DNA from 2 places in the Enterococcus salsurae genome. Region 2 is predicted to be linked to the other one. Evidence: riboswitches for the same ligand, from Rfam matches in the RefSeq annotation. Region 2 holds a riboswitch; the other holds the start of a gene.
The links. A riboswitch is a leader RNA that binds a small molecule or an ion and turns the genes downstream of it on or off. The one in region 2 is predicted to bind fluoride.
Positions count from the first base shown of each region.

Region 1: linked by a shared signal. The riboswitch ahead of ACYVRS_RS08865 (chloride channel protein) and the one ahead of ACYVRS_RS10380 (cation:proton antiporter domain-containing protein) in region 2 are both predicted to bind fluoride.

Region 1 covers NZ_BAAHWY010000003.1:130,653-147,029, reverse strand. Annotated here, with positions in the region: gene ACYVRS_RS08885 (tRNA1(Val) (adenine(37)-N6)-methyltransferase) at 1-320, shown strand, start outside; gene ACYVRS_RS08880 (GIY-YIG nuclease family protein) at 310-603, shown strand; gene ACYVRS_RS08875 (serine hydrolase) at 629-2,827, shown strand; gene ACYVRS_RS08870 (hypothetical protein) at 2,871-3,560, opposite strand; fluoride riboswitch at 3,696-3,768, shown strand; gene ACYVRS_RS08865 (chloride channel protein) at 3,851-5,074, shown strand; gene efp (elongation factor P) at 5,140-5,700, opposite strand; gene ACYVRS_RS08855 (cation diffusion facilitator family transporter) at 5,774-6,733, opposite strand; gene ACYVRS_RS08850 (DUF2179 domain-containing protein) at 6,812-7,378, opposite strand; gene ACYVRS_RS08845 (hypothetical protein) at 7,519-8,271, opposite strand; gene ACYVRS_RS08840 (glycogen/starch/alpha-glucan phosphorylase) at 8,352-10,787, opposite strand; gene glgA (glycogen synthase GlgA) at 10,904-12,337, opposite strand; gene glgD (glucose-1-phosphate adenylyltransferase subunit GlgD) at 12,334-13,485, opposite strand; gene ACYVRS_RS08825 (glucose-1-phosphate adenylyltransferase) at 13,475-14,617, opposite strand; gene glgB (1,4-alpha-glucan branching protein GlgB) at 14,630-16,377, opposite strand, start outside.
Region 2 covers NZ_BAAHWY010000004.1:47,632-64,008, reverse strand. Annotated here, with positions in the region: gene ACYVRS_RS10430 (hypothetical protein) at 1-322, opposite strand, end outside; gene ACYVRS_RS10425 (hypothetical protein) at 322-873, opposite strand; partial or broken gene ACYVRS_RS10420 (IS3 family transposase) at 1,744-2,305, shown strand; gene ACYVRS_RS10415 (type 2 periplasmic-binding domain-containing protein) at 2,591-4,255, shown strand; gene ACYVRS_RS10410 (ABC transporter permease) at 4,343-5,257, shown strand; gene ACYVRS_RS10405 (carbohydrate ABC transporter permease) at 5,278-6,165, shown strand; gene ACYVRS_RS10400 (DUF624 domain-containing protein) at 6,238-6,858, shown strand; gene ACYVRS_RS10395 (glycoside hydrolase family 13 protein) at 6,872-8,494, shown strand; gene ACYVRS_RS10390 (glycoside hydrolase family 66 protein) at 8,533-10,470, shown strand; gene ACYVRS_RS10385 (LacI family DNA-binding transcriptional regulator) at 10,661-11,656, shown strand; fluoride riboswitch at 11,749-11,822, shown strand; gene ACYVRS_RS10380 (cation:proton antiporter domain-containing protein) at 11,863-13,035, shown strand; gene ACYVRS_RS10375 (ATP-binding protein) at 13,161-14,354, shown strand; gene ACYVRS_RS10370 (PTS sugar transporter subunit IIC) at 14,651-15,934, shown strand; gene ACYVRS_RS10365 (GntR family transcriptional regulator) at 16,117-16,377, shown strand, end outside.

The DNA of each region.
Region 1 (16,377 bases), on a different contig from region 2:
TTGCCAGACACGAGATCACTACGGACCTGGAGGAAGTTGTTATGATGGCAAGCAAAGCCTTAAAAATGAACGGTCGTTTTGCGCTCGTGCATCGTCCTGATCGCTTTTTGGACATTCTTGATTGTATGCGGCGCCATCGGATCGCGCCTAAACGGGTCCGATTCGTTTATCCGAAGGCCGGCAAAGAAGCCAATATCTTATTGATCGAAGGGATTAAAGATGGCAAGGCTGATGGCTTCAAAATCGATCCGCCTTTACTCACTTATGATGAAAATGGCCAGTATTTAACAGAAGTGCGGGGCATGCTTTATGGCAGCTGATCATCATTACTTCTATGTTTTGTCCTGTCGTGACCAGACTTTCTATGGCGGTTACACCACCGACTTGATTCGGCGAGAAAAGGAACACAATCAAGGCATCGGTGCCAAATACACCCGACCTGCCAGCCGGCGTCCATCACAAATGATCCACGCAGAAGCATTCTCTAGCAGAAGCGAAGCCACTAAAGCCGAAGCAGCCTTCAAAAAATTACGCAGAAAAGACAAGGAACAGTATCTCACCCAACATCAAGCACAAAATGTTTTACTGCACGTGTCATCCTAGCTAGACCAAAAAGGGGTTGATAAAAATGAAACAAGTTTGTTTAAATCTTTGGTTGACTGGTCTTTTGCTGCTGAGCACTGGAATCACCACCGTTCAGGCGGTGCAGCAAGAAAACACCATGAATGATCGTACAAAAGACTCCATCTCTTCGTCCTTTGCTGAAATGGAGTCAACGCGTGTTAGCAGTGATTTGACTGAAACCAGTAGTTCCAGTCAAATCAGCGAGGGCAGTAGTTCAGAAACACGCACGTCCGCGCCTAGTGAAGAAGCAGCCACAAGCGAGGTTGTTGAGCGCTTAGAACCGTCTGCTTCTACAAAAGGCACCGTCCACTCAGACTATGATGGATTGCCGTATGCAACAGTCGTCGTCAAAGAGGGCGTTTTATACGATGCAGCAGAGAATGTGATCCGCAAAGATTTATCTGCTTTATACCAACAGACTTACAAAGTTCAGACCACCGGTGAAATCGATGATCAAACCGTCTATGGATTATGGTCCAATCAGGGAACATTCATTGGTTATCTTCCCGAAGGTGCGATTACTTTCTCCGAGCAGCCATTAGGAGCCGCCTTGGTAACAGAGCAATTTGGGCACCTTTCAGCAAATAGCGTCCTCTATCAAGATTTGGCTTTATCTCAACAAGAGGATGTATCGGCATACCAAGAAAAAACACTGCACGCTGTAACTTGGTATCGCCACTTCGATGGCACAACTTATCTAGCTGTATCCAATCAAAAAGAACAGATCATCGGCTATGTACAAGAAAATCAATTTCTACACGCCAAAGGTCCTCAGGGCAATTATCAGCCTGTTGGCCGCTATATCACGATCACCCAAGATGACCTCATCCTCTTCCAAAATTTTAATTGGACTAAAAAAAGTACGACCAAAACATTGCTTGGCAAAACGTATTTGGCCAAAGGCAAATATACGCATTTCAACGGTACGATCTACCTCTCGTTGTATGACAGCAAAAACAACTGGATTGGTTACTTGCCTCAATCAGGGACCAAACAAGTGGACGCACCGCAAGGAAATTACCAAACTTACCAGAAATACGTGACCATTACTAGTAAGAATTATGATCTCTGGCAAAACTTTTCGTGGAAGTCTAAAAATAAATCCAAAAATTTAATCGGTCAGACTTTATACGCCAAAGGGCGATATCAGCATTTTAACGGAAGTACCTATCTGTCCCTTTATGATAATCATGATCGTTGGCTAGGATATTTGAATCAATCTGCCGTTTCTGTTGCCAATGGCAAACAAGGCAGCTATCAAACGTACGGTCAAACGATCACTATCACCAAAAATTATGACCTTTGGCAAAATTTTGCTTGGCAGAAAAAAGAGAGTGGACAACACTACTATAATCAGTTGCTGACAGCCCGCGGCAAATATCAGCACTTCAATGGCAGCACATATCTGTCTTTGTACACCGCTAAAGGGAAATGGGTCGGCTATATCAATCAAAATGGCGTCAAACATGCTGCTTCGCAAAAAGAGAAACTGAAAAAAGTCCAGAACCTGCTAAACACCTCTGCGAATGATAAAATGAGTGTTTACGTGATGAGCTTAGTCGATGGAGAAACAGCCAGCCGCAATAGTACAATGAACGTTCATCCCGCCTCCACTGGAAAGCTGCCGGCTTTATACTATACGCAAAAGATGATTCTAGAGAAAAAATTAGACGCCAACAAAAAATACACCTACACAGATGCGATCAATCGAATGCCCTATTCGTATATGCGGGGCGGTGCAGGGATTTTACAAGGCAAAAGATTCGGCCAGCAGTTTAGTTTGAAGCAAATCCAAACCATGACAGCAAAATATTCCGACAATCAAGGGGCCAATTTCTTAGGCTATTATGGTGCCAATCAATATGATAGCAAAATGAAAAATGAGATCAGCCGAATCATCGGCAGGACTTGGACAGGGCCATTCAAGATCAACGCGAAAGAAAATGCTCTACTGATGCAAGCCGTCTATAATCAAGGGGGCCAATTGATCAATGATTTGTCAAATACCGTATATGACAACCAGCGTATCCCTAAGTACCTGCCAGTCAAAGTCGCACATAAAATAGGTGATTTGACTAGCGTCGCCCATGATATCGCGATTGTCTATACAGATCAGCCCTATGTGCTATCTATTATGACGCGCAATACTTCTTACGAAACCATCTCAAAGCTGTCAAAACAAATATATGAGCTCATGAAGTGAATGCGCAAAAAAGCAGAGAAAACGGCCTTGTTTTCTCTGCTTTTTATGATTTATCTGTTGGTAAAGCCCAGGCTGACTGGCTTTTGCCAAATTCTTGCGGTATCACCGAATCAATTGATTCAAAGGTCAGTGCTGCCTGACTTTCCGGAATCTCGATCGTTTCAAGATAATTATTGGTTTCTGTTAAAAAACCGATTTTTTCATACGAAGAATCTGTCAAATGATATTGAATTCCTTTTAATGCTGCGGTGTCCTCTGCAACAAATGTCGGCGCCATCCGTGCATAATAGACTTGCTCTCCAACTTTGAAATAGACAGAATCATGGGCTGATCCCAAATAAGTGATCGACTGCGTGACTGGCTCTGATTGATAGATGCCAAATGAATCGATGGTTTCTTTGACTTGGATTCGTTGATAGACTGCCATAGTATCACGATCATAATATTTATAACCGACAAAGCGCTTTTCACGATCTCGGATACTGGGCGTGACCTGTCCATTCAGTTCTTTGAAGTCATGAAATACATGATCCCCTACCAAAAAGCCAATGCCGCACATCAGGACTAAACCAATGAAAACAGCAATTGCTTTGGGATGGCGGTTTTCCTGATACAATAAGAAAATCATCAAGCCTAAAATGGCCACTAAGCCAATGACGAGCATCACCGGAACAACCGTATAGTAAAAGTATTCACTTTGTTGCCACAACTCCGCACTGATCATACCAATCATTTTGCGTTTCCTTCTTTCTATCCACTTAATAAATTAATTTTACCATATGTAAACAAAAAACATAACCTCGAATCTCACGCATACATCTCCTGTGTTCATCCATTGACATTCCTGCGCTTTTGATAGATAATAAACAGCGAAAAAGGAAATGAATGTCTTCCTCGGTCTTAACTGAAACCGCAAACTTGCTAATGACTTCTACCACTTATTTGAGTGTGTAGAAGTCATTATTTTTATGTAGAGACCGTGAATGGCAAATTGAAAAACGTGCATGGAGGGTTTGATGTGACATGGAAAAACAATGGATAAACTATAGGGAATTTTTGCTTTTAAGTTTGATCAGTATATGTATAGGCGTGGTTGTGGGTTTGCTGGACGCCGGATTTGGAGAGGTTTTGCTGCTGTTGACTTCCTTTAGGATGGCTCACTTTTTATATTTGGTTCCTTTTTTGCCTTTTGCAGGACTGTTGTTTGTTTATTTTTTTCAAAAATATGGCCGAACAAGTACGCAAGGCATGAACTTGGTTTTTCTGGTCGGACAGCAACAAGCGTCGACTATTCCATTAAGAATGATTCCCTTCGTAATGATTGGTACTTGGATCACGCACTTATTTGGCGGCAGTGTCGGACGTGAAGGTGTAGCTGTTCAATTAGGCGCGACGATCGCCAATCGTTTTGGTGCCTGGCTCAACCTGGAAAAGTACAGCCAAACATGGATCATCATCGGGATGGCTGCCGGCTTTGCTGGTTTATTCGAAACGCCGCTAGCTGCGACCTTTTTTGCCTTAGAAGTCTTGGTGGTGGGCAAACTGTTCCACCATGCCCTCCTGCCGGCATTGGTGGCCGCTTTTACAGCGAGTGGCGTATCGCAGTGGGCAGGCTTAGAAAAGTTCAGCGTGCCTCTTTCAGGTACCTTTGATTTCACCTTTGCTGTCTTTGTCAAATTACTGCTTTTAGGGTTGATTTTTGGCTTAGCGGGTGCGGCCTTTGCTTTCTTGTTGGCCCATTTTAAAAAAAGGATCCGAGAAAAAATGCCCAATGCTTTACGCCGCATTTTCTTTGGTAGTGTTCTTTTGGCAGTCTGTTTGGTGCTCTTTTATCAAGGCAGATATGCTGGACTGGGAACCAATTTGATCGCTGCGGCTTTTGCTGATCAGCAGATCTATAGTTATGATTGGCTGTTGAAAACGTTGTTGACCGTTTTTACGATCAGTATTGGTTTTCTAGGTGGAGAAGTGACGCCTCTATTTGCCATTGGTACAACACTTGGTGTGGTTGTGGCGCCCCTTATTGGCTTGCCTGTAGAACTTGTTGCGGCACTTGGCTATGCCAGTGTCTTTGGCAGTGCCACCAATACTGTACTCGCACCAATTTTTATTGGCGGTGAAGTATTTGGTTTTCAAGCGGTGCCTTATTTTGCGGTCGTTTGTTCCGTGGCTTATTTCTCTAGCGGCTCGAATAGTATCTACGGGTTGCAGAAAAATCAGGATCTGCGGTATCTACGGCCGCTTTGATCGACAACCAAAAAAAAGCGATGAAAAAACGGCTACTGTTTTTTCATCGCTTTTTTGATTCATGATTATTTTGCACGTTTGATATACGTACCTTCTGCCGTGTTGATTTCAAGCAATTCGCCTTCTTCAACGAAGTCAGGTACATTGACAACCAAACCAGTTTCCATCGTTGCTGGTTTCCCAGAACCTGTAACAGTTGCGCCTTTGATCGATGGTTGTGTTTCAACAACTTTCAAGATAACAGTTGTTGGTAATTGCACACCAATGACCTCAGTGCCGAAGAATTGGATTTTTACTTCCATGTTTTCCAGGATGTATTTCATTTCTTCTTCTACGACTTCAACAGGGATCTCATATTGTTCATACGTTTCTAGATCCATAAAGAAAGCAGTATCATCCATTGTGTACAAATATTGAACAGCATTTGTATCGATATGGGCTTTTTCAAATTTTTCTTCTGGGCGAAATGTGGTGTCATAGGTTGAGCCTGAGCGTACATCTCTTAGTTTCATCCGCATCACTGTATTGCCCTTACCTGGTTTGTGGTGACTTGCATCTAATACTTTGATTAATTTGCCGTCTTGAACAAATGTCATCCCTGCTTTTAAATCACTTGCATTGATCATAAATTGATTTCTCCTTCACTCTGTGATAATCCTTGTCTATTGTATCAAATAAAAGGGCAGTATTCTAGCTAAATCATTCTTTTGGACGAACAAGTTGGCGGCGTTTCTCCATATAATGCGGATCATACTCATCGGTTTCAATATAAATATACACTTTTTTGTCCGCCATTTGATGGCGGATCTCCGCTTCGATTTCATTGATGATCTCATAACCGATCTCTTCTTGCTTGGCTGATATATCGACTTTGGCAGCAATCAAGATTTCTGCTGGTCCCAAATGAACGGTTTTGACATCGATCAAGCGATCAACATCCGAACGCTCAAACGCTTTTTTGATGACAGCCAGATCGCGTTTGGTCACACTTTCCCCAATCAATAGGCTATAAAACTCCCGTGCCAAAAAGATAGCGGCAACCATCAACAACAACCCAATCAACAAGCCGCTAAAGGCATCAAAAAAGGCATTACCGGTGACCATAGTCAACAAGGTACCTACCAAAGCAATCATCAATCCCAATATCGCGCAAAAATCTTCAGTAAAAATGATCAAGATTTCGCTATGACGGCTTTCTTTTAAAAAGCGATAGATGGGTTGCTTCTCAACATTCAATTCTCGGATCTCTTTGATCGCAATCCATAGGGAACTGCCTTCAACGGCCATCCCAAACAACAAAATGGCGATAACCAGCCAAGTATTGCCAACTTCATGGGCAGGATGCAGCAATTTTTCCACTGCTTCCATGACACCTAATGCGCCCCCGCCAAAGAAGAGCATCATGGCAACGATCGTACTAAAAAAATATTTGGCTCTGCCTTCACCAAACTGATGCAGCTCGCTTTGTCCTTTCGTTGATCGTTTGTCCCCGATCAACAAAAAAATCTGATTGCTGCAATCCACCACACTATGGATGCTCTCATTCAACATGGCTGCACTGCCACTCAAGGCATAGCCGACAAATTTACTGATAGCCACCAAAATGTTCGACACTAGGGCAGCGAAGACTGCCATCATTCCATTGGCTTGTTTTTCCATATCTCACGCATCCTCTCACAAATAAAAAACCTTTCTTATTATACTGCTGTGACATGTATTTGAACATCTTTTCTTTGTTTACTGTTGGTTCTTTTGATGGATTTTTTGTTCCCGACGACTGATTTTTTTTGTCCAAAATCCGCCGGAAATATATTTTGGCTCATAACTGATGATAAAGGCTCGTTCTTCTACTGATTTGATCGTTTGATATAATTTTTTTTCACTTTTTCTTTGTGATAAAATCTCCAATATCAAACGCGGCCCTTCCAACCCTTCTCCATAACTTTGCGTGACGCCATATCCCTCTTGTCTAAGGATTTTAGGCAAACTTTTTTCTTCATCGGTATTGCTTGGCAGAATCACCGTCACCATGGTGTACCCTAAAGCCAGTTTGTCTTCGATCTTGATGCCGATACTGACACCTGCTGCATAGCCCAATGCATAAAACAACAGATTCAAAGGATTGTCTAAGCGGTCAAGGACCAGCGACAAGCCCAAAATATAAATGATGATCTCGATCATACTCACCAACGGTGCAATCACGCGGTAGCCTTTCATCGTTAGTAAAAAACGTAGTGTATTTAATGTGACATAGGCAAGATTGATAAAGAAAATCATTGCCAACATTTGCAGATCAATTTGCATGGAAATCCCTCCTATAGTAAGCATATCAAATGCACGACAAAAGTTGAAATGATTGAGCAGAAATCGGAGGTTTTTCCATTGAGGGAGCAGTAGAAAAAAAAGACCCATCTCACAAGATGTGAGGCGGATCTATTTTGTGATCAGGGACGAAAATACCCATTTTTTTCGTCATCCATTTTGTCGTCTTCGATCATGCCTTGCAGCGTGCGATCAAGCAAGCCTTTTTTTTCACCGGTTTTCTTGCTCACAGCGCGATATTGGCTGCGGGTCATCCCCACACCCTGTGGACGGTTGAACTTCTTAACAGTTGGATCATTGGCTTCTTTGACTTGATACGCTGCCGGTTCTTGATCAAACAATAAATAGCTTTCTTGCGGCTTTGCCATCGAATCCAACAAATCATTTTGAGACACTTCAGGCTTTGGTTCATCCGGGATGATCGAGGCCGGGATATATTTCGGCACGAAATAAGAGCGGCCGCTATACTCCTTTTTCGGTGTCGTCATAGGTTCAGCCTTGGCTTCTTTACTGGTCACTTGATAAGAAGAGCGCTTGGTTTGACTGCCAAAAAAATTGGTTTTCCCTGTTGGCTGCTGCTCTTTGACTGGCCGTTTTTCATACCGAGGCAAGTTGGCCCGATGTTGTGCAAGTTCTTCTTTTTGCTGGACATTATGCCCGCGGTTGCGTTGGCTTGAAGGCACTTTGCGCTCGATCATTTCTTTTTCAGGCTTTGGCCGACTTGGTGTATCTTTGATCTCAGTCAATATCCAATCATTTTCTTGACTAAAAGCAGGTTTGTGCTCTGATTCTAATTTAACGCCTTCTGCATCATCATAGGCTGGAAAGCGAAAATGCTTGCGCTTGACATCTAAATAATTCGCCACTCTACTCATCCTCTTACACGTGATTTTTTATCATCATACCACAAATGGTCATGAATTTCATTAACGATCATCGGCACCTGCACAAAGAATCAATTCGTTTCGGTCAAGCTCGCATCATGGGCATCCTTTACATGGGCAAACAATGGTTCGATCTGCCAGATATCATCTGCGTATTGTTGGACTGTTTTATCTGCGGTAAATTTGCCGGCATTCGCGATATTCATCAAGCTGATCTTCTGCCATCTACGGGTATCTCGATAGGCAATATCCATGCGATTTTGGGCATCGCAATACGCCGCAAAATCTCGTAGCACGAAGTATTCATCATTATATTTAAGCAATGAATCAAAAATCTCTTTGCCTTCCCATTCAATATTCGGGATTGTTCCGTCTATAAAGGCATTCATAATCCGCTGCAGTCGATGATCATTCTCGAAATAGCTATAGGCAGAGTAATTTTTTTCTGCATAATACCGGTAGACTTCTTCTTCCGTCAATCCGAATATGGCAATATTTTCATCACCGATCGCATCACGAATCTCAATATTGGCCCCATCAAGCGTGGCAATCGTTACCGCACCATTCAGCATCAGTTTCATATTGCTGGTACCAGAAGCTTCTTTTGAAGCCAGTGAGATTTGCTCGCTGACATCTGCAGCCGGAATGATGCGTTCAGCTAAAGATACGTTGTAGTTTTCCAGAAAAACAATCTTGAGCTTATCTTTGATCGCCGGATCATGATTGATCATTGTTGCCGTTTCATTGATGGCTTTAATGATCGATTTTGCATAGTGATAACTAGGTGCTGCTTTTGCACCGAAAATAAAGACTCTTGGATGAAATGGTGCATCGGGATTTTCTTTGACTTCAAAATACAATTTCAAAATATGCATCAAATTGAGCAATTGCCGTTTATAGGCATGCAAACGTTTGATTTGGACATCAAAGATGGCATTGGGATCAACTTGGATGCCGCAACGATCGGCGATATAATCTGCTAAAGCGATTTTGTTGGTTCTTTTTGCATCAGCCAGTGCTTGTAAGACTGATGGATCGTCTTGATAATTTTTTAACAGTTGTAAATCTTCTGGTTGATGATGCCAACTTTCACCAATTGTTTCATCTAAGACTTTGGTCAAGGGACGATTGGCCAACTGCAGCCATCTTCGCTGCGCGATCCCATTGGTTTTGTTATTGAAACGTGCTGGATAAATGATGTAAAAATCATGCAGAACCACTGATTTTAGTAAATCGGAATGCAATTTGGCTACCCCGTTGACACTGTGGCTGCCAATAATTGATAGATTGGCCATATGCACTTGGCCATTACTGATGATGCGGGTTCTATTCAATAAATCACATGGATGGATCTTTTCCAGTCCCTCAATAAACCGGCGATCGATTTCTTCGATGATTTGATACATCCGGGGCAGCACTTCGTTGATCATTTCCACCGGCCATTTCTCAAGGGCTTCTGCCATAATGGTATGGTTGGTATAACTCATCACTTTGATCGTGGTTGCCCATGCTTGTTCCCACGCCAATCCTTCCTCATCGATCAACAAACGCATCAATTCAGGAATACATAAGGCGGGATGGGTGTCGTTGATATGGATCGCGATTTTCTCACTCATTTGTTCCATTGGCAGGTGCAGCTTTTTATAGTAGCGCAAGATGCTTTGAATACCAGCAGAAACAAAAAAATATTCTTGCATCAGTCGCGTCCGTCTCCCTGTTTCATTTGAGTCATCGGGATACAACACAGCCGTCAGATTTTCAAGTGCTTGCCGGGATTCTAGCGTTGCATACTTGGCCTCTTCTTCTGCAGGAACTTCAACGCTCCATAAACGCAGGGTATTGAGATGGTGGTTTTGATAGCCAACCATCGCTGTGTCATAGGGTACAGCCCGCCAAGTAAATCCACCTTCATAGACTGGTTTCAAGACACCGGCCTCATTTTCTTTCAGATACACATGACCGCCAAAATGGATAGGCACAGCTTTGCTTTCCTTGCGCACTTCCCAAACATTGCCGGAACGCAACCAATCATCTGGCAACTCGACTTGGTGGCCATCAATAAATTTTTGTTTGAATAAACCGTATTTATAGCGAATGCCATTGCCATTGCCCGGCAACCCTAGGGAAGCCAATGAATCCATGAAACAAGAAGCCAGTCTGCCGAGACCCCCGTTGCCTAATGCCATGTCTTTTTCTGTTTCTGCAACTTCATCTAATGACGTACCGATATCCTTCAATACATCTTCTGCAGTCGTCAATAAGTCTAAACTAAGCAAATTGCTTTTCAGCATTTTCCCTGGCAAAAACTCAATGGAAAAATAATAGGTTTGCTTTTGCTGTTCTCCTAACATATGTTTTCTCGTTTGGCGCCAGCCATCTGCATACGCCTGCTTCACTACGTGGGCCAAAGCTTGAAAGAGTTCTTGTGCAGAAGCTTCTTCGATTGACGTAGCATACAGTTCATTGATACTCGTTTCCAGCAGTGCCCGCAACTGTTCTTTTGTCATGGGGTTCAACTCCTTATGGTGTTTGGATTTTAAAAAAAAGACAGAAGCCTGCCGCTGCCGCCGTCCAGCTTTAGTCAAGCTGCAACAGACGAAGGCGCGCTTCTGTCAATCATGATTTATGCTCGTATTTGATTATATACATCGATATAGGCATCTGAACTTTGGTCCCAGCTAAAGTCTTTCGCCATCGCTTGTTGGACCAATTGCTGCCAGACTGTCTGATTTTCTTGATACAGTTGTACAGCTTGCTTCAGTGCCTGCATCAAATTGAATGGGGTAAAATCTTGGAAGCCAAATCCCGTACCGTCAGAGGTGATTGGATTATAAGGGATCACTGTATCCTTTAAGCCACCGATCTCATGGACCACTGGTAAAGTCCCATAACGCATCGCCATCATTTGTGAGAGACCGCATGGTTCAAAAGCAGAAGGCATCAAGAAAATATCAGCCGCCGCATACATTTTTTGCGCCAAAGCCAAATCAAACGTGATGGCAGCGGCACATTTATCCGGATAACGTTGTGCAAAATGGCGGAAGCCATTTTCAAAATCTGGTTCTCCAGTACCTAATAAGACAAACTGAACATCAAATTGCAATAAGTTGTCCATTTCAGCTAAGACCAAATCAAAGCCTTTTTGCGTCGTTAGGCGGCTCACCACAGAAATCAACGGAACATCCTTGCGTTCTGGCAAACCAAATGCTTTTTGCAAGTCTTGCTTGTTTTTTTCTTTGCCTGACAAATCAGACTTGCTAAAGGCAAATGGTAGATAAGGGTCATTTTCTGGATCATTGGTTTGGTAGTCGATCCCATTGACAATGCCACTGAGTTTGCCTGTTTCCATTCGTAAGATCACTTCAAGCCCACAACCGAATGCGGGTGTTTTGATTTCTTCACTGTAGGATGGGCTAACAGTTGTAATGCGATCGGCATAGAGGATACCGGCTTTCATAAAATTCAGACAGTCATTTAAGCGGACTGTCCCATCATCATAGCGCTCAGTGCCCATACCAAATAAATCAGGCAAGATGTCACGACTATACCAGCCCTGGAAGCCAATATTATGGATCGTCAACACGGTGCGGATATCTTGATAGGCATTGATCCAACTGAATTTTTCTTTCAGCAAAAAGGGAATCATCGCCGTATGATAATCATTGACATGCAAGACATCAGGAATAAAATCGACACGTTCCATCATCTCGATGACAGCCAACTGGAAGAACGCAAAACGTTCGCCATCATCATAAAAATCATAGATCCGCTCACGTCCAAAATAATAGAGATTATCGATAAAATAATAGGTCACTTCGTCAAGCTGCAATTTTTTGATACCGCAGTATTGTTTGCGCCATCCGACAGCAACTTCAAATGAAAAGCAGTCTTCCAGCTGCGCTTGATACTTGTCAGGCATCAATGTATAAAAAGGCAAGACAACAACCGTTTCGACCCCTTTTTTGGCTAGTTCTTTTGGCAATGCGCCGACAACGTCCCCTAACCCGCCGGTTTTGAAGAAGGGCGCACATTCCGCTGCTGCAAATAGTACCTTCATGCGGTCGCGCCTCCAATAATATCTTCGGTGATGTGGGCATTCTTTTTGATCACGATTGGGTCTTCTTTGGTGCCTTCGACTTTGACACCTTCTGCTATGACCACATTCTTATCGAGTATCGCATAAGAAACTTTGGCTCCCGCTTTGATTTCGTTGTTGCCAAAGATGATCGCGCCTTTGACCTGTGCATCTGGATGAATCGTGGTACGACGGGCAATCAACGAATTTTCCACTTTCCCTTCAACGATACAGCCAGAAGCAAAATGACTATTGATGACATCAGATGTTTCCGAATAATAAGTTGGCACTTCATTTTTTAATTTAGTATAGATTTTTTGATTCGAATAGAGCAGTGACGTAAACTTATGAACATCCAACATATCCATATTGGTCTGATAGTACGATGGGATATCATAAATATTGCTCAAATAGCCTGTATATTCATATAAACCAGTGTTTTCAATAGCGATCATTTCTCGTAAAAATTGACCTAAGTTCGGTGTAGCGCCAACTTGCTGCCCTTCTTTCAATGCCTCGATCAAACGCGCTGTTTTGATGATAAAAATATCGGTACACAAGTTGACTATTGAATCAACTGTGCCTTTTTTGGCTTGGATGGCTTCTTCAAGATGGCCTTGACTATTGACATTGAACAAGAGGTCACTGTCAGATACATTGCTGCCATTGATTCGTTTATAGACAACTGTCATGTCATTTTTTTGGACTTGATGAATTTTTAATAAGGCTCTTAAGTCGATATTGCATAGGATTTTACTCCCCATAAAGACCGTGTTTTCAGATTTAGATTTCTCTAAATAATCGATCACACTGTAATAATAATTTTCTCCTTGGGCTTGCTGTTTTAAAGAGTCTTGGAACAAGTGGATAAAGAAGCGATTTTGCACGCCGTCTAAATTCCACTCTTTCCCACCGCCAATATGATCGAAAACAGATTGTGTTTCCCCTTCATTAAAAATCATATAGACTTGTTTGATACTGGCGTTTTCAATGCTGGATAGATTGAAGTCGATCAAGCGATATTTGCAATCAAATAGTAAGGTGGATAGCGGTCTGTTTTCTGTCAAAGGCATCAATTCTTGGTAGCGATTCAAATTGCCTAAAATAGCACACATTTTATTAGTTTTCATCAATCGTCACTCCTATGACTTCAGAATAGCCGACAACAGCAATTTCTTCACTGCCATCGATTTCAGCGTCGTCTCCGATCACTGCATTTTCGCCCACGATCACGCGGTTGAGTTTTACATTCTTACCAATCACTGCCCCAGGCATCACCACACTGTCTTTGATGGTGGAACCTTCTTTGACTTGCACATTTTCGGATAAAATACTGTGGTCGATCTCTCCAGCCACATAACAACCGTCCATTACCAATGAATCTCTGGCAGCGCCAGTCTCAGTAACAAAATGCGGTGGTGCGATCGGGTTTTTAGAGAAGACTTGCCAGCCTTTATCTCGAATGTCTAATTCCATCGCTGGATCAATAAATTCCATATTGGCTTCCCATAAAGAATCGATCGTACCAACATCTTTCCAGTAGCCAGAAAAACGATACGCAAATACGTTGTCGCCGCTTTCTAGATACGATGGGATCACGTGTTTCCCAAAATCGACCATTTCGCCATCTTTGGTGTAATTGCTCAACAACATGTTGCGCAAACGGCTCCAGTCAAAGATATAGATCCCCATTGAGGCCAAATTGCTTTTTGGTTCTGCTGGTTTTTCATCGAATTCGATGATTCGGTCATTCTTGTCGGTATTCATGATCCCGAAGCGTGAAGCATCTTTCATCGGCACTTCTAAGACGGCAACAGTTAATGAGGCGTCATTTTCTTTGTGCTGCTCTAGCATATCTTCATAATCCATTTTGTAAATGTGATCACCAGACAAAATCAACACATATTGTGGATCCATTTCATCGATATAGGCGATGTTTTGATAAATGGCATGGGCAGTTCCTTCAAACCATTTGCCGCCTTCTGAATTTGAATAGGGTTGTAGAATCGTCACGCCTGTACTGATGCCATCCAATCCCCAACTGGCGCCATTGCCAATATGGCTGTTTAATGCCAATGGTTGATACTGAGTGACAACCCCAACATTCTTGATACCGGAATTGACACAATTGCTTAACGTGAAATCGATGATGCGGTAACGTCCGCCGAATGGAACTGCGGGTTTCGCTATATTTTTGGTCAATTTACCCAATCTTGTTCCTTGTCCTCCTGCGAGGATCATTGCTAACATTTCTGTTTTCATACATCTGGTGATTTACTCACCTTTCCCCCCTTTGATCGTTTGCTTATTTGGTGTTGCTTTTTTTCTGGTGATTTTGATTTTTTCTGGTTTGATGATCAACGCGCCGAGTGCCGGCAAGATCGTTTTGATTTGATGGTCGTATTGTTTGAAAGGGATTGCTTCTGACACTTGGTCTGCGTTGTTGGCGATCCATGTGCCGCCGAAGCGCTCATGTTCGGTATTCAAAAGTTCCTGGTAGGTTCCTGCATAAGGGACACCGATGGCAAAATCATGCCGTTCAACGGGGGTCAAGTTCAGGACCACGATCAAGAAATCTTTTTTGGTTTTTCCTTGACGCATAAAAGTTAACGTTGTTTCATCCAAATTGTCTGCATCGATCACTTCTAAAGAAGTTTCTTGATCATCTAACGCCCATAACGCACCTTCTTCTTTATACAATTGATTCAAGGTTTGAGTGAAGACTTGCATTTTACCATTAAGATCATCAGATAAGTCCTGCCATTCTAGACCATGATCAAATTTCCATTCCAAGTATTGTCCCCATTCACTGCCCATGAACAACAATTTTTTACCGGGGTGCATCATCATGTAGGTATATAGATTCCGCAATTGGGCAAACTGTTTATACCGATCCCCCCACATTTTGTTCATTAGGCTTCTTTTGCCATGGACGACCTCGTCATGAGAAAGGGGCAAAATATAATTTTCTTGCATGCGATACATGAAGGAAAAAGAGAGTAAACTCAAATAGTCTTTTCTTAGAATCGGATCCATTTCATAAAACCGCAGCACATCATTCATCCAACCCATATTCCATTTGTAATCGAAGCCTAAAGCACCAGATTCGATCAAGCCGGTTATTTGGGTCTCAGAACTGCTTTCTTCTGCGATCATCAGTACTGAGGGGTGCGCCAATTTGATGACTGCATTGAGTTTTTGCATAAAATAATAGCCTTCGAAATTACGGTTGCCGCCTTCATGGTTTGGTTCCCACGGTCCTTCATCCATATCGCGATAAATCATATTGGATACAGCATCGACCCGAATCCCATCAATGTGATAAAACTTGATCCAAAACAGGGCACTTGAGATCAAAAAGCTTTGGACTTCTGGTTTGCCCAGATCAAAATTAATGGCACCCCAGCGAATATTTTTTGCTCTCTGAGGGTCCTGATATTCAAATGTGGGTGTGCCGTCATAATAAGCCAGGCTATCATCATTGACACAAAAATGTCCTGGTACCCAGTCGACGAACACACCGATATTCTCCAAATGACATGCTTCGACAAAATCCTGAAAGGCTTCCGGTGTACCGAAATAAGAACTAAGGGCGAAATAGCCAGTTAATTGATAGCCCCAGGAAGCGCCTAAGGGATGTTCCATCAGGGGCATAAATTGAATGTGGGTATACCCCATCTCTTTGACATAGGGGATCAATTCATCTTTCAAATCGGAGAAATGATAAGGTGTGCCATCCTCATGATGTTTCCATGAACTAGCATGGACTTCATAGATGTTTAGCGGTCGCTGAAAGCTTTTTTGTCGTTTTTTGCGTCCTTGCCACAGTCCATCACGCCATTTTTTTGCGGGTACAGTATGCAGTACAGCCGCTGTACCGGGTCTTTCTTCAAAATGGATCGCGAGCGGATCAATCTTAAAAACGATTCGGCCATCTGCTTGCTTGACTTTGAATTTATACAATTGCCCTTCATTCGCCAAAGATGTGTCGATTTCCCATACCCCTGAATCCGCGCGTTTTT
Region 2 (16,377 bases):
TAATCCAGCTAAATAGTCCACGAGCCTCTTTATCTTCGCTTACTCGATTAACTACAAAGTCTTCTTTTACTAATTCAACGAGTACAATTAAACCTATATCAAACCTAAGGAAGAATTGTTTGAAAACGAACTTGACAAATTTAAAATCCGATTTTTTTTCCCAGGCTATTTGTACATGTACTGTAAATATAAATATTGTCAAAATAGCAGAAACAAAAAAATTTGACTTGATATTATTTTTTTTAAATTGCATAAAAGTTTTCCTACTCAGAACTACAAAATAGGCAAGTAAAGAGGTGGCAGTTATTAGAACCAGTTCCATTAACGTCTTCTCCCTTCTCTTGTATCCTTATTATCAGTGCTTTCAATAAACTCTTTTGTATCTTGATTCATTTTAACATTTTTATTTCTATTAGCAAACTTTTTTTCCTTTGCGTTTGTTTCTTTAATTTTTTGTACTCTGTGTTTTGTTTTCTTTATCTCAGAACTTTCTAAATCATCATCGTCTTTAATTGCATAGCTTGGAGCAACAAAAGAAACGCCCATAACCAATAACTTGAATATCCAAAACAAGATATTCTTAGCAATTTCATTTTTAAAGTTAGAGTGAATAAATAGCAAGACTAGAAGGATAGCTCCTGTAATTATATATATGTTAATTATTCTTGCTTTACGGTTATTACCTGAATCACTTTTCGGATCAACAACATAAAAAGCAAGTGCGTTGGAAGTACAATGCGAAACCGCTGTAAAAAAAAGAGAATACAAATTATTTGAAGTAAAAGCATTTATAACTAAAGCTACGCTAGTAACAAGAGTTAAAATAATTTTAGTATTACTAACTGATATTTCATCAATATTAAATTTGCTCATTAGAAGGATCCTTTATAAATTTTGTTGGAATACTCAATATATCATATCAATTTTTGACACTCTAATCAATATTTTTTTAAGGTAGTATTTCCCACGTAAAAAAGCCCCCTACTCAAGCGAGTAAGGGCTATTTGTTTACCAAGGTAGCTTATTTTTATTAAGCGCTCGTTGCAAGGCTTTGACTACTATGCCGGTTATGGTATATTAAACATAACTTTTACATGTTTGCCAAATATTAGTATGTATTTAATATCGAAGCTGTGATATCGGATTTTTGATATCTATTCTAATTGGCGTTGGTGGATAAAATTGTAAGTGCGTTTGTAAGTGTATGTACTTACATTTATAATTTCCTAATGATGTTAAAATATCAGTTAAAACCTGTTACACCAGTGTTAATTGCACTTAATCACGATTAACAAAACCCATTCTTTTATATGGAAGGGTCTGTGGGGTAATGGAATTGATTAAGCTAGAAATGCCTATTTGAAGGCGTTTCTGGCTTTTTTTGTTAGGACTTGAGGAAAGCAACATCAAAAGTAACACCATTGAGAAATGGATAGTTAGATTGTCATGGTAAAAATGATCTAAGTAATGAAAACCTTTCAGAGGAAAACGAAAATGTATAGGGGAAATAAAGATAAGATACTTTTTTTAAGATTGAAAATATAAAATATCATTGTTCTTATGCTGCTACCATTTGGAAATTAAGCTATCCGTCCGTTGGTGCACTACGTCAATGGTATAATGAATATTTGTTATCTGGGAAGCTTCATCATAATCACCGGAAAAATCAAAGTATTCTGAAGAACAAAAACGAATAGCCGTGGATTATTATTTTGAATATGGCCAATATTACGCACGAACCATTCGTATGCTCAGAAGATTTCTCCTGTACAACCAAATCTATTGAATCGTAACTTCAAAGCAAAAAAACCAAATGAAAAATAGTTAATAGATATTACTGAGTTTAAAATTCCTGAAGGGAAAATCTATTTGTTCCCGCTTGTCGATTGCTACGATGGAGCTTTTATTAGTTGGACCATTGAAACAAATCCTGACGCAGAATTAGTGAGTGCTATGCTATATTGTGGACGAGCTGAGCTCTACCCTTCAAGGTCAAGAGCGTCCAATCATTCATTCTGAACGTGGGGCTCATTATCGATGGCCAGATTGGATCGAGCGAATGAACAAAGCAAACTTGACTCGCTCCATGTCTAAAAAGGGGTGCTCACCAGATAACTTAGTGTATGAAGGTTTCTTTGGACGATTAAAAAACGAGGTGTTTTATCAACGTGACTGGAAAAACACAACAATCAATCAGTTTATAAACCAATTGGATAACTATATCCACTGGTATAATCATAAACGGATCAAGTTAACTTTAGGAGGACTAAGTCCTCTTCAATATCGGAAGAAACAAAGATGTATTTTTAAAAATGGTCCAGAAAAACATCCGCACCCCCAAACCCACAATTTTAAACTGCCCTTGACAGGAGATGATGGAGTCTCTAAATCACTATATTTTTAACTAGTGATACCGATATAGATATATATCTGTAATAAACAAAAAAATGAAAGCGTTATTGACAAGTTCGTATAGACAATGATACTATTATAGAGTAAACGTTTACGTTGTTTTGTTAGTAGTATTTTCTCATTTTTTTTAGTTATTTACGTAAACGATTACGTAAACCAAATAAAAGGAGTATTACGAATGAAAAAGATGCATAAAATTTTGACCGGTTCAGTTGTATTGAGTAGTGTTGTCTTACTTGCAGCATGCAGTGGCGAACAAGACAAAGAAGCAAAAACAGATACCGATGGAAATATTGTCATGACAGTGGGTCAACAGACGCAGCCAAACTCCAAACTCCCTGATGGAGACTCTTATGCAGATAATGCTTATAGAAGACTGATAAAAGAAGAGCTAGGTGTGAGTATTGAGAGTGCATTTGGGGCAAATGGTGATGATTATACCAGACAAGTGTCGCTTGCCATTGCTTCAGGCGATCTACCAGATGTAATGGTTGTCAGCAGAGATGAGATGGAGGAATTGGCTGACAATGATTTGATTGCTGATTTAACAGATGTTTATGAAGAATACGCTAGTGATAATATCAAAAATATATACAATTCTTTTGACAATGTCCAAATTGATTCTGCTAAAATAGGCGATCGAATTATGGGACTACCAGGCACTGCGAATGATTTTGGTCCTAATTTGGTTTGGATTAGACAAGATTGGTTAGATGACTTGGATGTCCAATTGGACGAAGATGGCAATCATGCCATTACTTTGGAAGAGCTAGAATCAACGGCCAAAACCTTCAAAGACAAAGATGCAGGAGGAACAGGGAAAACACAAGGTCTCGCATTTGCCAATTGGCTAACTTCCGATAGTCATGGAGGATCTGGGTATACAGCAACTGCGATATTCAATGCCTTTGATTCATTTCCTAAAAATTATTTAGTTGGGGAAGATGGTCAGTTGGTTTACGGGTCAAATACTGCCAAAACCAAAGAAGGATTGAGCTACGTAAAACAACTATTTGACGATGGAATTTTAGATGATCAATTTGGTACGCGAACATACGACGACATCAATGCGATGATGATTAATGGAGAACTTGGTATTATACCTGGCCCTTGGCACTTATCTGATTGGGCTTTGGTTCAAGCAAAAACTGCAAACCCTGATGCAGCATTCACGCCTTATGCAATTGAGAGTAGTGATGGTCAAGTAAATGGTGTGAGCAAACCAGGTGTAGGCGGCTATGTAGTTGTTAATAAAAATTTTGCAAACCCAGAATTAGCCATAAAAATAATCAATTTATTGTTTGATGAAGTACCAAACTCAACCGATATGGAAACAGAGTATCCTGAAATATATGCCTATGCGCAAAAATCTGTAGACGGATCAGTACGTCCAATGAATATTGAAATGTTCGAAAACTTAAGTGAAATATCTGATGCAGTGGAAGCTTCTCAAGCGGCTGAAGGTGAGATAGATATTGATGATATTTCAAGTTTCACAGTAAAAAACAATGCACAAAAAATTAAAACCTATCTTGATGATCCGAGCACTGCAGATCCAACAGATTGGGCGGTCTATGCGTCGAGATTATTGGCTGTAACTAATGTGATGAACGGTGTACGGGAAGAGAATATCTATAATGAAATCACGCCATTTACGACATTTGAAACCATTAAAGCAAGTGAGCGGAATGGTGCCCAAATTTCAAAATTAGAAGAAGAGACGTTTATCAAATTTGTGACAGGGGAAGAATCTTTGGATAATTTTGATTCATATGTGAAGACTTGGAATAGTCAGGGTGGACAAGCGATTTTAGAAGAAATGCAAAAGCTCGCGGATGAATAAAGGTCATTTCTAAATTTTGGGTAGAGCATTTGTTCATTGCTGCAAATGCTCTACTATATTATCAATTATCAAATAAGGAGAAAGTTTATGGAAAAGCTTGCAACAAAAAAGAAGTGGTTTTCTAAAGATCAGTGGTTATTTCTAGCAATGATTGCGCCGGGAATGATTTTTCTACTAATCTTCTCGTATGCGCCAATGTTTGGTTTAATTATGGCATTTCAAGATTTTGTTCCAGCGCGTGGCTTTTTGGGTTCGGATTTTGTTGGACTAGATAATTTTATCTATATTTTTAATTTGCCTGATATCTGGCAAGTAACCTACAATACGGTTTTTATCGCAGTAGGGAAAATTGTGTTGAACACCATTATTCCGATTATCTTTGCCATTTTATTGAATGAGATTCGCGTCAAATGGATGAAGAAAACCATGCAAACAATCGTTTATTTGCCACACTTCTTATCATGGGTCATCTTGGCATCAGTTATTCTCAATCTATTTAATTTAGATGGTACTGTGAATCAAGTGTTACAAAGCTTAGGCTTGGACCGAATTAACTTTTTGGGCAGCAATGCTGTGTTTCCACATTTGTTGATTTGGACAGATGTATGGAAAGGATTTGGTTATAACTCTATTATTTTCTTAGCGGCAATCACATCGATTGATCCAGGGTTATATGAGGCTGCAACAATGGATGGCGCTAGTTGGTTGCAACGTGTAAAACATGTGACGATTCCAGGCATGATGTCTTTTATTATTTTGATGACCATCTTGGCTTTACCAGGTATCTTAAGTGCCGGATTTGATCAAGTTTACAACTTATATTCACCACCAGTCTATGCTAGTGGAGATGTTTTGGATACTTACATTTATAGAATTGGGTTAATCGGACGTGATTATAGTTTAGGGGCTGCAGTAGGACTTGTCCGGTCGATTATCGGTTTGATTTTGATTTATGTCTCGAATAAAACAGCTGAAAAAGCCACAAATCGGGTTATGTTTTAATTCATAGAGAGGAGAAAAAGATGAGAGAGAAATTCGGTATTCGACAATTTGTGATTTATTTAATCGTTATTTTATTAACACTATCTTGTTTGGTCCCTTTATTAAACGTTCTGGCGCTGTCCCTAAGTTCCTCCCAAGCAGCTGCAGGGAATAAAGTAGGACTTTGGCCAGTAGATCTCACGTGGGCAGCATATGAAAGAATCATTAACGATACACAGTTTTGGCGTTCGTTTGGGATCTCTGTTTTTCGTGTATTTGTTGCTTTGGTCCTTAATTTAGTGATGATCGTCACCTTAGCTTACCCATTATCAAAATCAAAAAAAGTGTTTCGGACTAGACGTTTCTTTATGGGATTTATGGTTTTTGCGATGCTCTTTAATGGCGGGATGATACCGACCTACTTGATTGTACGTAATCTGGGAATGATCAATAGTATCTGGGCGTTAATATTACCGGGTGCTGTGCCTATTGGCAGTGTCATTTTAGTCATGAATTTTTTTCGAGGGGTACCTAAATCTTTGGAAGAGTCTGCATTATTAGACGGAGCAAATGCATTTGATGTTCTGCGTAAGATATACATTCCCATATCTTTACCTTCTTTGGCAACTGTATCATTATTTAGTATTGTCGGGAGCTGGAATGATTTCTTTGGTGGTTTGATTTATATGACAAAAATTGAAAATTACCCATTAATGACGTACATTCAATCTCTGTCTGTCAATATTGCAGAAACTTTGCAAAATGCAAGCGGCATGACATCAGAACAATTACAAAGTTTATTAGCTGTTTCAGATCGTAATCTGAATGCAGCGAAAATCATTGTAGCGATTGTCCCCTTGTTGGTGATTTATCCTTTTTTACAGAAATATTTTGTACAGGGAATTGTTGTTGGGGCTGTAAAAGAATAATTCTAATCATGAGATAATTGAAAAACAAGTCAATGGATTCGATAAGAACCTAAGAAGAAGGGAAGTAAACCTATGAATTCTTTTTTTCGAATAGATGGACCCGTCTATAACCTTTTGATGAAGTTGTGGAGTCTGTTCGTTCTCAATTTATGTATTTTAATAGGGAGTATCCCAATTGTAACAATTGGTGTTGCAACCAGCGCAGCTTATGCCGTTTGCTTTAAGTTGCATGAAAACAATGATACACGTGTTATTGAAAACTTTATTTTGGCATATAAACGAAATTTCAAACAAGCTATTGGTTTTAGCATCATGCAATCTATTGTTTTTTTCGTTGTGGTTGTCGATTTGAATTATATGATTCATTTGGATCAGCAAAATCTCATTGGCTTGCTTGGGGTATCTATCGTGGGTCTTGTCCTTGTGTTAAGTAGTCAATATACGTATGGTTATATTGCACGCTTTAAAGATTCGGCTAAGCTTGTTTTCATGAACTCTATGAGGCTTGTCTTAGCAAATATGCGGGTGAGCTTTTTGTTATCAGTTATCACATTGTTCTTGCTATTTTTGATAGTGACCTCCCCAATTGCATTTGTTTTTGTGTTGTATCTGAGCATTTTTATTGGGTGTAGTTTTCTTGTATTCTTAAAATCATTTTTAATGTTAAGTGTATTTAAAAAGTATGAAATGTAAAAGGAGATTCAATATGAGTTCATGGTGGCAAAAAGCAGTCGTATATCAGGTGTATCCTCGTAGTTTTCAAGATAGTAACGGGGATGGCATAGGTGATTTAAAAGGGATTATCCAACGATTGGATTACTTGGCGTATTTAGGCATTGATGCGATATGGTTAAGTCCTGTCTATAAATCGCCAAATGATGATAATGGTTATGACATTTCAGATTATCAAGAGATAATGGACGAATTCGGAACAATGGAAGACATGGAAATTCTGATTGCAGAAGCTATGAAGCGGAATATCCGAATCGTTATGGACTTGGTTGTTAATCATACCAGTGATGAACATCCCTGGTTTGTTGAGGCGAGACAGTCAAGAGACAATCAATATAGAGATTTTTACATTTGGTCAGATCCTGATTCACAAGGGAATCCGCCCAATGATTTAGGTTCAACATTTTCTGGTCCAGCTTGGGAATATAGTGAATTAACGGGACAGTATTATTTACACTTATTCAGTAAAAAACAGCCGGATTTAAACTGGGAGAATCAAGAAGTAAGACAGTCTGTTTATGACATGATGAATTTTTGGATTGAAAAAGGGATTGGCGGATTCCGAATGGACGTTATTGATTTAGTTGGTAAACAACCATTCAAAAAGATAACAGGGAATGGGCCTAAACTGCATGAATACTTGCAAGAAATGAATCGAGCTACATTTGGCAACAAAGACCTTATGACGGTTGGAGAGACTTGGGGAGCAACACCAGAAATTGCTAAATTATATTCCAAACCCAATCGTAATGAACTGTCAATGGTTTTCCAATTTGAGCATTCCGGTCTTGATCAGCAACCAGGAAAAGAAAAGTGGGATTTAATCGACCTGTCTATTCCAGCACTAAAGGACGTTTTTTCCAAGTGGCAAACAGAGCTGGCTTCCGAGGGATGGAATAGTTTATTTTGGAATAACCATGATTTACCAAGAATCATTTCTCGCTGGGGGAATGATAAAGAGTTTCGCGTCCAAAGTGGAAAAATGTTTGCAATTTTGCTGCATTTATTAAAGGGAACCCCGTATATTTATCAGGGAGAAGAAATCGGTATGATCAATTATCCGGTTGAAACCATTGAAGAAGTCGATGACATTGAGAGTATCAATATGTACAATGTCCGCTTGTCGCAGGGCTATGCAAAAGAGGATATTTTGGACTCGATCAATGCAAAAGGGAGAGATAACGCAAGGACACCGATGCAGTGGAATGATTCAAAAAATGCAGGATTTACCTCGAATAAACCTTGGCTACATATAAATCCTAATTATCCTGAAATCAATGTGGAGAAAGCTCTTGAGGAAAAAGATTCCCTTTTCTACACATATAAAAAATTAATCCAATTGCGACATGAACATCCAATTGTAGTTTGGGGAACTTATAATTTGGTTGATACCGAAGACGAAAATATTTTTGCTTATTGCCGTGTGCTAGATGAGCAAAAATGGTTGATCATTACTAATTTTCAAGAAAAGACAACTACTTTTGATCTAAAGGAAGAGCCAAAATCAGTTTTGATTCAGAATTATACGAAGAAAGAATATACAAAAGGTATGCTCTATTTGGACCCCTATGAAGCTGTTGTCTTAGAAATAAGCTGATTTACTTAGTGACTGAAATATTTAGAAAAGGAGTAAATATGACGAAAATAAGAGAAAAAAATAATAGAAAAGTTCTTGCAACAAAAAAAGATACACAAAAAAGCTGGACTGTTTCGATTATTATCATTGCCTTTCTTTTCGTTTTTATTTTTGGTAGTGCTTATATGAACAAAAAATTGCAAGAGGAGATGGTGGGCATTCAATATGATGCAACATTAAAGTTTTCAGTAGATAAATCTATGTATGATCCCGGGGAAACCATCATCTTGACGTTATCGACAAGTTCAAATTCTCTAGAACCATCTAAAGGCAAGTATCTTGTCAACGTGAAATACTTGAACGAAACAATCGATACGATTGAAGGCGTTTGGGAAACGACATCAGAAGGGAGCATTCAAGAGGAAATTGAATGGACTGCACCAAACGAAGACTTTAAAGGCTATTTATTTGAATTGGACATACTCGATTCAGAGGGTCACGCTATTCGACACATGAATACAGCAGCAGATGTGTCAAGTACATGGACGAAGTTTCCTAGATATGGCTTTTTGACAAATTTCGATAAGGATATAGACACTGAAGCAGTGATTGAGCAAATGAACGACTGGCAATTAAATGGGATTGAATACTATGATTGGAAATACCTGCATCATCAATTAATTCCTGAAGATGGAACAATGGAGTGGCAAGATTGGGCTGGTCGCAAGATTAGTGGAGAGACCATCAAAAGCTACATAGCTGAAGCAAAAGCAAGAGGGATGACAAATATGTCCTATAATATGATTTATGCTGCGACAAATAATTATGCTCAATATGGTATCAAAGAAGAGTGGGGGCTGTGGTATGCAGAAGATCATGAAGCTGGTAAAAATAAAGGTGATCGATTTACATTCTCAATGGGTGCAAGTCCTACAGGTCAATCCAATCTCTTTTTCTTTGATATTCAAAATCCAGAATGGCAAAACTATATTATTCAAAAAAATTTAGAAGCTCTACAAGTGATGGGATTTGATGGTTGGCATGGAGATACAGTGGGTGAATGGGGAAAAATGTGGACTCATGATATGATTGGTGATGAGACACAAGGTATTTATGTGAAGGATGGGTATAAAGAATTCTTGGATATTGCCAAAGAGAAGCTTGATAGCTATTATCTATCATTTAATCCTGTAGGTGCTCAAGGTATCGAACAGGTAAATGCCTCTGCTGTGGATGTCCTATATGCAGAAATCTGGCCTTGGGATACAACAAGTGATGGAGAGCAGTACAATACTTATCAAAGTCTAAAGAACGTCATCGATAATTCTCGAGACCAAAGTGATGGGAAATCTCTGATCATTCCAGCATATATGGAATACGATTATGCTGAGAGTGTGGTGAGTGAACCTTTTAATATGTCTGCAGTTTTATTAACAGATGCGGCAGTATATGCTGCAGGAGGTTCACGTATTGAATTAGGTGATGGCGACGAAATGCTATCGAATGAATATTTTCCCAAGCATAATTTATATATGTCAGATGAACACAAAGTACGTCAAAAAGCGCTGCAAAATTTTATTGTTGCTTATCAAAATCTTTTGCGGGATGGATTAGAAGATAATGATAAACTGATTGAAATTGTTCATCATAATCATTCAGAGAATGGTGATCCTAATACAATATGGACATATAGTAAGTCAGGAAATGGATTTGATACCATTCAAATAATAAATTTGCTTGGTGTATCAGACAATGACTGGCGTGCCAATGAAGGAAAAAAAGAAACGCCTACTAGGATCGAAAATGTGGTGGTTAAATATTATACTGATGACTCATTTGAAAGTGCTTGGGTAACTTCGCCAGACCCTGCATATGATTCTGTTTCTAAGGAATTATCTTTGGAATATGGTTCTGATGAAAAAGGGAGTTATGTACGGGTGTCAGCTCCGTCTTTAGAATATTGGGATATGATTTATTTTAGTCATCTAAAGAAATGAAAGAACATGAATGACTCCAGCAACAAGTTTTTACCACTTTTGAAGATGATCAGCATAAAGGAATCCCACTGTTTTCATTTGTCTAAAAATGAAGTAGTGAGGTTCTTTTTTGACGAAAAATCTCTCGCATTTCTAATAAATTTGTGTAATACTATAGTTACGAACGTAAGCGTTTACCCGGGAGGTTTATATGCAATATACAATTAAAGACATTGCTAAGAGAGGGAATGTCTCTATAGCTACTGTATCCCGAGTGATTAATGATCTTGGTGGATATAGTGAAGAAACCAAACAAAAAATATTAACGATTGCGCATGAATTGGGCTATAGTCAAAATAAATCTGCAGTATCATTGGTAAGCAAAAAAACAGATTTATTAGGAATTATTATGCCACAATATGCGACTAGTTTTTACGGAGATATAATTAGTGGAATTGAAGATGAGGCATATAAGAAAGGTTATAACGTGATCTTGACACACGCAGGTATTGATGGATCAAGAATGAGGGAAAGCATCACTCTAATGAAGGAGCGAAATGTCGATGGCTTTATCATTTTCTCGGTGGATTTATCAGACGATGAGATCAATTTAATCAAAAATAACAACATCCCATGTGTGTTGCTTTCTGCAGATACAGTAAAAGGTGATATTCCCTTTATTAAAGTCAATGATGAAGAGGCGATTGCTGATGCGACATCTTATTTGATCAAAAGAGGATGTAAAAAATTGGCCTTGATTGGTGTAAACCCAGCAGATCGTATTGCAGGTAAAGCGAGAATAGTAGGGTTTAAAAATGCATTAGCCAGTCATCAATTGATTTTTTCAAATAAAGATATTTATGTTGGAGATTATGGTTTTGATTCTGGAAAGGAAAATATGGAGGAAATTATTCAGGGGGAGCTTAACTATGATGGCATCGTTTGTGCCAGCGATGAAACAGCATTAGGAGTGATGTCTGCTTGTTCTGAGGCAGGGATCAATATTCCAAGTGGCTTATCTGTCATAGGATACGATAATTCATTAACTGCAAGAATGAGCACACCTGCTTTAACTACAATATCTCAACCTTTCCATGAGATGGGAAGCGAGGCAATCGATATGTTGATTCAACTCATAGAAAATGTTGGAAATGTGGCATCAAAAGTTGTGAAGCATGAGATTGTAGTCAGGAATTCCGTTAAATAGTTAATATAAGCATAGAACATAGAGATGAGAATAATCGATCGGTTCACTTGTATTTTGTATTGACCAACAATAAAATATATATCATAATATAACATAAATATGGGAATGAATGTCTCCCTCAGTGATGCTGGAACCGCAAATGATTGCTAATGACTTCTACAGGCTTTTTTTAAGCTTGTAGAAGTCATTTTTTTTAGGAGGAAATGATGATAGGTAGTATAGTATTCGTCACACTTGTAGGTTTGGTGGTCAGGCACTTATGTAAAAAAGTAAATATTCCGCCATTGATAGGATTTTTAGGTATAGGTATATTTTTGGGTCCATTCACATTGGATGTATTATCGGACGACTTATTAAATAGGTCATCAGAAATAAGAACGATTGCTTTGATCATTATTTTATCCAAGGCAGGATTAGCCATGAATATTTCTGATTTTAAACATGTCGGAGGTCCGGCAATACGCATGTGTTTTGTGCCGGCAATGATTGAAATCATTGGCACAATGCTATTTGCGCCTCTTTTGATTGGTTTGTCACTTCTGGAGTCAGCTATACTGGGGAGTATTATCGCAGCAGTTTCACCTGCAGTGATTGTGCCGCGTATGGTTCAATGTATTGGGAAAGGCTATGGGAAAGAGCATAGTGTGCCGCAAATTATTCTAGCAGGTGCTTCAGTTGAAGATGTTATTGTTCTCGTTCTTTTCTCATCATTGTTAGGGTTGCATCAAAGTGCTGATAGCGCATTTTTGCAGTTGATTGATATTCCAGTTTCAATGATTTTAGGCACACTTGCCTGTCTGGTCGTTGGAAACTTGCTCGTATGGTTATTTAAAAGATATCGCATCTTCGACTCGATGAAAGTACTGCTTCTTCTATCAATTTCGCTGCTATTTATGGCTGTAGAATCTAGGTTAGCAGGTCTCGTGGCTTTTTCAGGAATGCTTAGTGTACTAGGAATCAATGTCATTATTTTAAATAAAAACAAAATAGTCGCACAAAGGCTAGCCCAAAAATTCAATTATTTATGGAACATTGGAGAAATATTTCTTTTTGTGTTAGTGGGCGCTAGTGTGAATATAGACTATGCCATAGCTGCAGGCTTTATGCCGATACTTCTGATTCTAGTTTTAGCAGCAATACGCATGAGTGGTGTCTTTCTTTCTCTGTCCAAAACAAGATTAACATTAAAAGAAAAATCGTTTTGTATGATTGCATATTTACCAAAAGCAACTGTACAAGCAGCTGTTGGTTCAGTTCCGCTGTCATTAGGCTTGCCAGCTGGAGAAATGATACTCACCGTGTCCGTACTCGCCATATTGATCACAGCACCAATGGGCGCTTTTTTGATTGACTCTTTCGTTAGAAACGTGAAAATCTGAACCAAAAGAGGAAAGAAATGCTAACTAAACTTCATTAAAACGTAATTACGACATAAATTTGAAGTTAACTTCAAATAATGATAAAATTTAATATAAAATGATGTTTAGAAACGAGGTGGAAATGGATGTTTGAAAGGCCTACATATCTTCAACGGCTCATTGACTTTAAAGACACTGACTTTATTAAGGTGATTACAGGTGTCAGACGCTCGGGGAAGTCTGTTCTACTACTTTTATTCAAAGAATATTTAAAGCAAGAGGACATTCCGGATGATCATATCATTTACATGAACTTTGAGAGTTTTGACTACCAAACCATTACGACAGAGGAGAAGCTGCGGGAAAAGTTCCAGGAACTGTTGCCTAAAGATGGGAAAAAAGTCTATTTGTTGCTAGACGAAGTCCAAGTAGTCGATGGCTGGCAACGGGTTATCAATGGCGTTCGAGTGAGTTTTAATAGTGACATTGTGATTACAGGTTCGAATGCCAAAATGCTCTCTGGCGAATTAGCAACGCTTTTAAGTGGGCGCTATATTGAAAACCCTATGTATCCTTTGTCCTTCCAAGAGTTTTTAGCGGTAAAACAGATCCATCCTGATTCAAGAAAAGTGGATCCAGCCTACGAAGAGTATGAAAAGTATGGCGGATTCCCAAGCGTTGTGATTGCGGAAGAAGGAATCAAAGATACGATTCTATCAGGTATATTTGATACAATTGTTTTGAATGATGTTGCATTAAGAGCCGGCATAAAGGACCCTGTTGTTTTGAAATCAGTGATTCGATTTTTAGCAGATAATGTTGGACAACTTGTGAACACGAGTAAAATCGTTCATACATTGAAGAGTGAAGGGATTGAAACCACTAGTCACACAGTAAATAGGTATTTAGATTTATTGGAGAGCGGGTATTTATTTTATCGTGCAAAACAATATGATATACGCGGTCGAGAGTATCTAAGGACGAATGGCAAGTACTTTATAGTGGACACAGGGCTGAGAAGAAATGCGGTGGGACGAAAAGATGGCAACTACAGTAATCGTTTAGAAAATATTGTGTATGTTGAACTGCTTCGCAGAGGATATCATGTTGATATTGGTAAAATAGAGCAAAAAGAAATTGATTTTATTGCGCGAAAATTAGATGAGACACTCTATGTTCAAGTTGCTTATCAATTACCTCACAATACGCGTGAAACAGATAATTTACTCAATATTAAAGACAACTATAAAAAAATTGTTTTGACTGGGCGCTATTATGAGGTTGAACAAATTGATGGAATCCCCATTATTTATATTGCAGATTGGCTGCTGGATGAATAGAACAGGTTAATTGAAATCAATGCGTTGCAATGTGATGTTGTTTTATCGCTATTGTGATCATTGTAAAGGATTTAAGTCATCAGAGGAATAGTTCTCTCTCTGATGGCTTTTTTGCAATGGTTAGCTAAAACAATCTGTTTCGGCATCTTTAAAAGTAACTCTAATCAAATGATAAGCTAGGTTAATAAAAAGATTGATTTCGAAAAAGAAAAGACTAGACATGGAAATATTTCCATGCTATTCTTTATTAGAAATCGGTTTCACTATTTTGTTAAGGGTTTGAAAGGAGAAAAATAATGGATAAATTTATAGGATTTATGGAGAAGCATTTCATTCCGATCGCTTCTAAAATTGGGTCTCAACGACATTTGGTTGCAATTCGGGATGGGTTTATTGTGACGATGCCATTGATGATTTTAGGATCATTTGGGGTATTGATCAATAATTTGCCAATTCCTGCATATATTGATTTCATGAATGGGATTTTCGGAGAAGGTACGTGGCAGGCATTTGGGAACAATTTATCAGCTGGTACTTTTTCAATACTAGGACTTTTAATCGCTTTCACGGTGTCGTATAATTTAGCTAAGAGCTATAATCAAGACGCATTAGGTGCCGGCGCTATCTCAGTAGCAAGTTTCTTCGCTTTGGGTGCAATTGCTACCGATGCTGATGGCTTGCTGACAGCAGCTGGATTAGGTTCTCAAGGATTATTTTTGGCTTTGATCGTTGCAATTATTTCAACTGAGATTTTCCGTCGTTTGGCAGGCAATCCACGTTTGGTCATCAATATGCCTGATGGGGTGCCACCTGCAGTGTCTCGTTCATTTGCGGCTTTGTTCCCTGCAATGATCACAGTGTCGATCTTTGCTTTGTTTACCGCAATTTTCCAAGCGCTTGGTGTGACGAGCATCGTTCTTTCATTCTATGAATTGGTGCAACAACCATTTATGGGATTGGCAAATTCATATCCAGCAGCGCTATTGTTAGGTTTCATTTCTGCATTCTTATGGTTCTTTGGTTTACATGGTGCCAATATCATCGATCCATTTATGCAAACGATCAATGTACCAGCTATCGAAGCCAATGCAAAAGCATTGCAAGCTGGAACTGATCTGCCTTACATCGTCAACAAACCGTTCTTTGATTCATTCGTCAATATCGGCGGTACAGGTGCAACATTAGGCTTATTGATTGCGATTTTCTTAGTTGCTCGTCATCATAAAGCGTATATGACTGTGGCAAAATTGTCAGTTGCGCCAGGTATCTTCATGATCAATGAACCTGTAATGTTTGGGTTGCCAGTTGTGCTGAACCCGATTTTGTTCATTCCATACGTGTTGACACCATTGGTTCTAGTCACAACAGCGTATTTCGCAACGGCCACCGGGCTTGTTCCTGCGGCTACCGTGATTGCACCATGGACGACACCACCGATTATCGGCGGTATTTTGTCTACACAAAGTATTGCTGGTGGTATTCTAGCAGCAGTCAACTTGATCTTATCCGTTGTCATTTACCTGCCATTTGTTAAAATGGCGCAAATTCAAGAAACACGTCGTTTGAAAAACGCAGAATAAACAAATAGTTCATTTCAGCTAAATAAAGAAAAAAACAGATTGACCGGCTGCGAGTAAAGTGTGCATCTCCACCTCATTGTGTGACAAATCAAGTTGCAGCAGGTGTTGACACGCTATCGTCAAGCCGGTTCTTTTTTAGTCGTTTTGGAAAAAAATAGGAAACCGTTTCGGAGGTGGCAAAGATGCCGAAGTATTTGGAGATTGCAGATGTACTGCGTAAAAGAATCAAAGATGGGACCTACCCAAAAGACAGCTTGTTGCCATATCAAACAGAGCTGGTGGAAGAATTTGGTGTCAGTCGCATGACAATCAAGAATGCAGTCAATATACTGATCATGGAAGGGCTGCTGCTGACGAAACGAGGATCCGGGACGAAGGTGTTGAACCATTCTTTTGCAGGCAAAGATACATCTTCAGTAACAGAATACAAAGGGTTAAGTTAC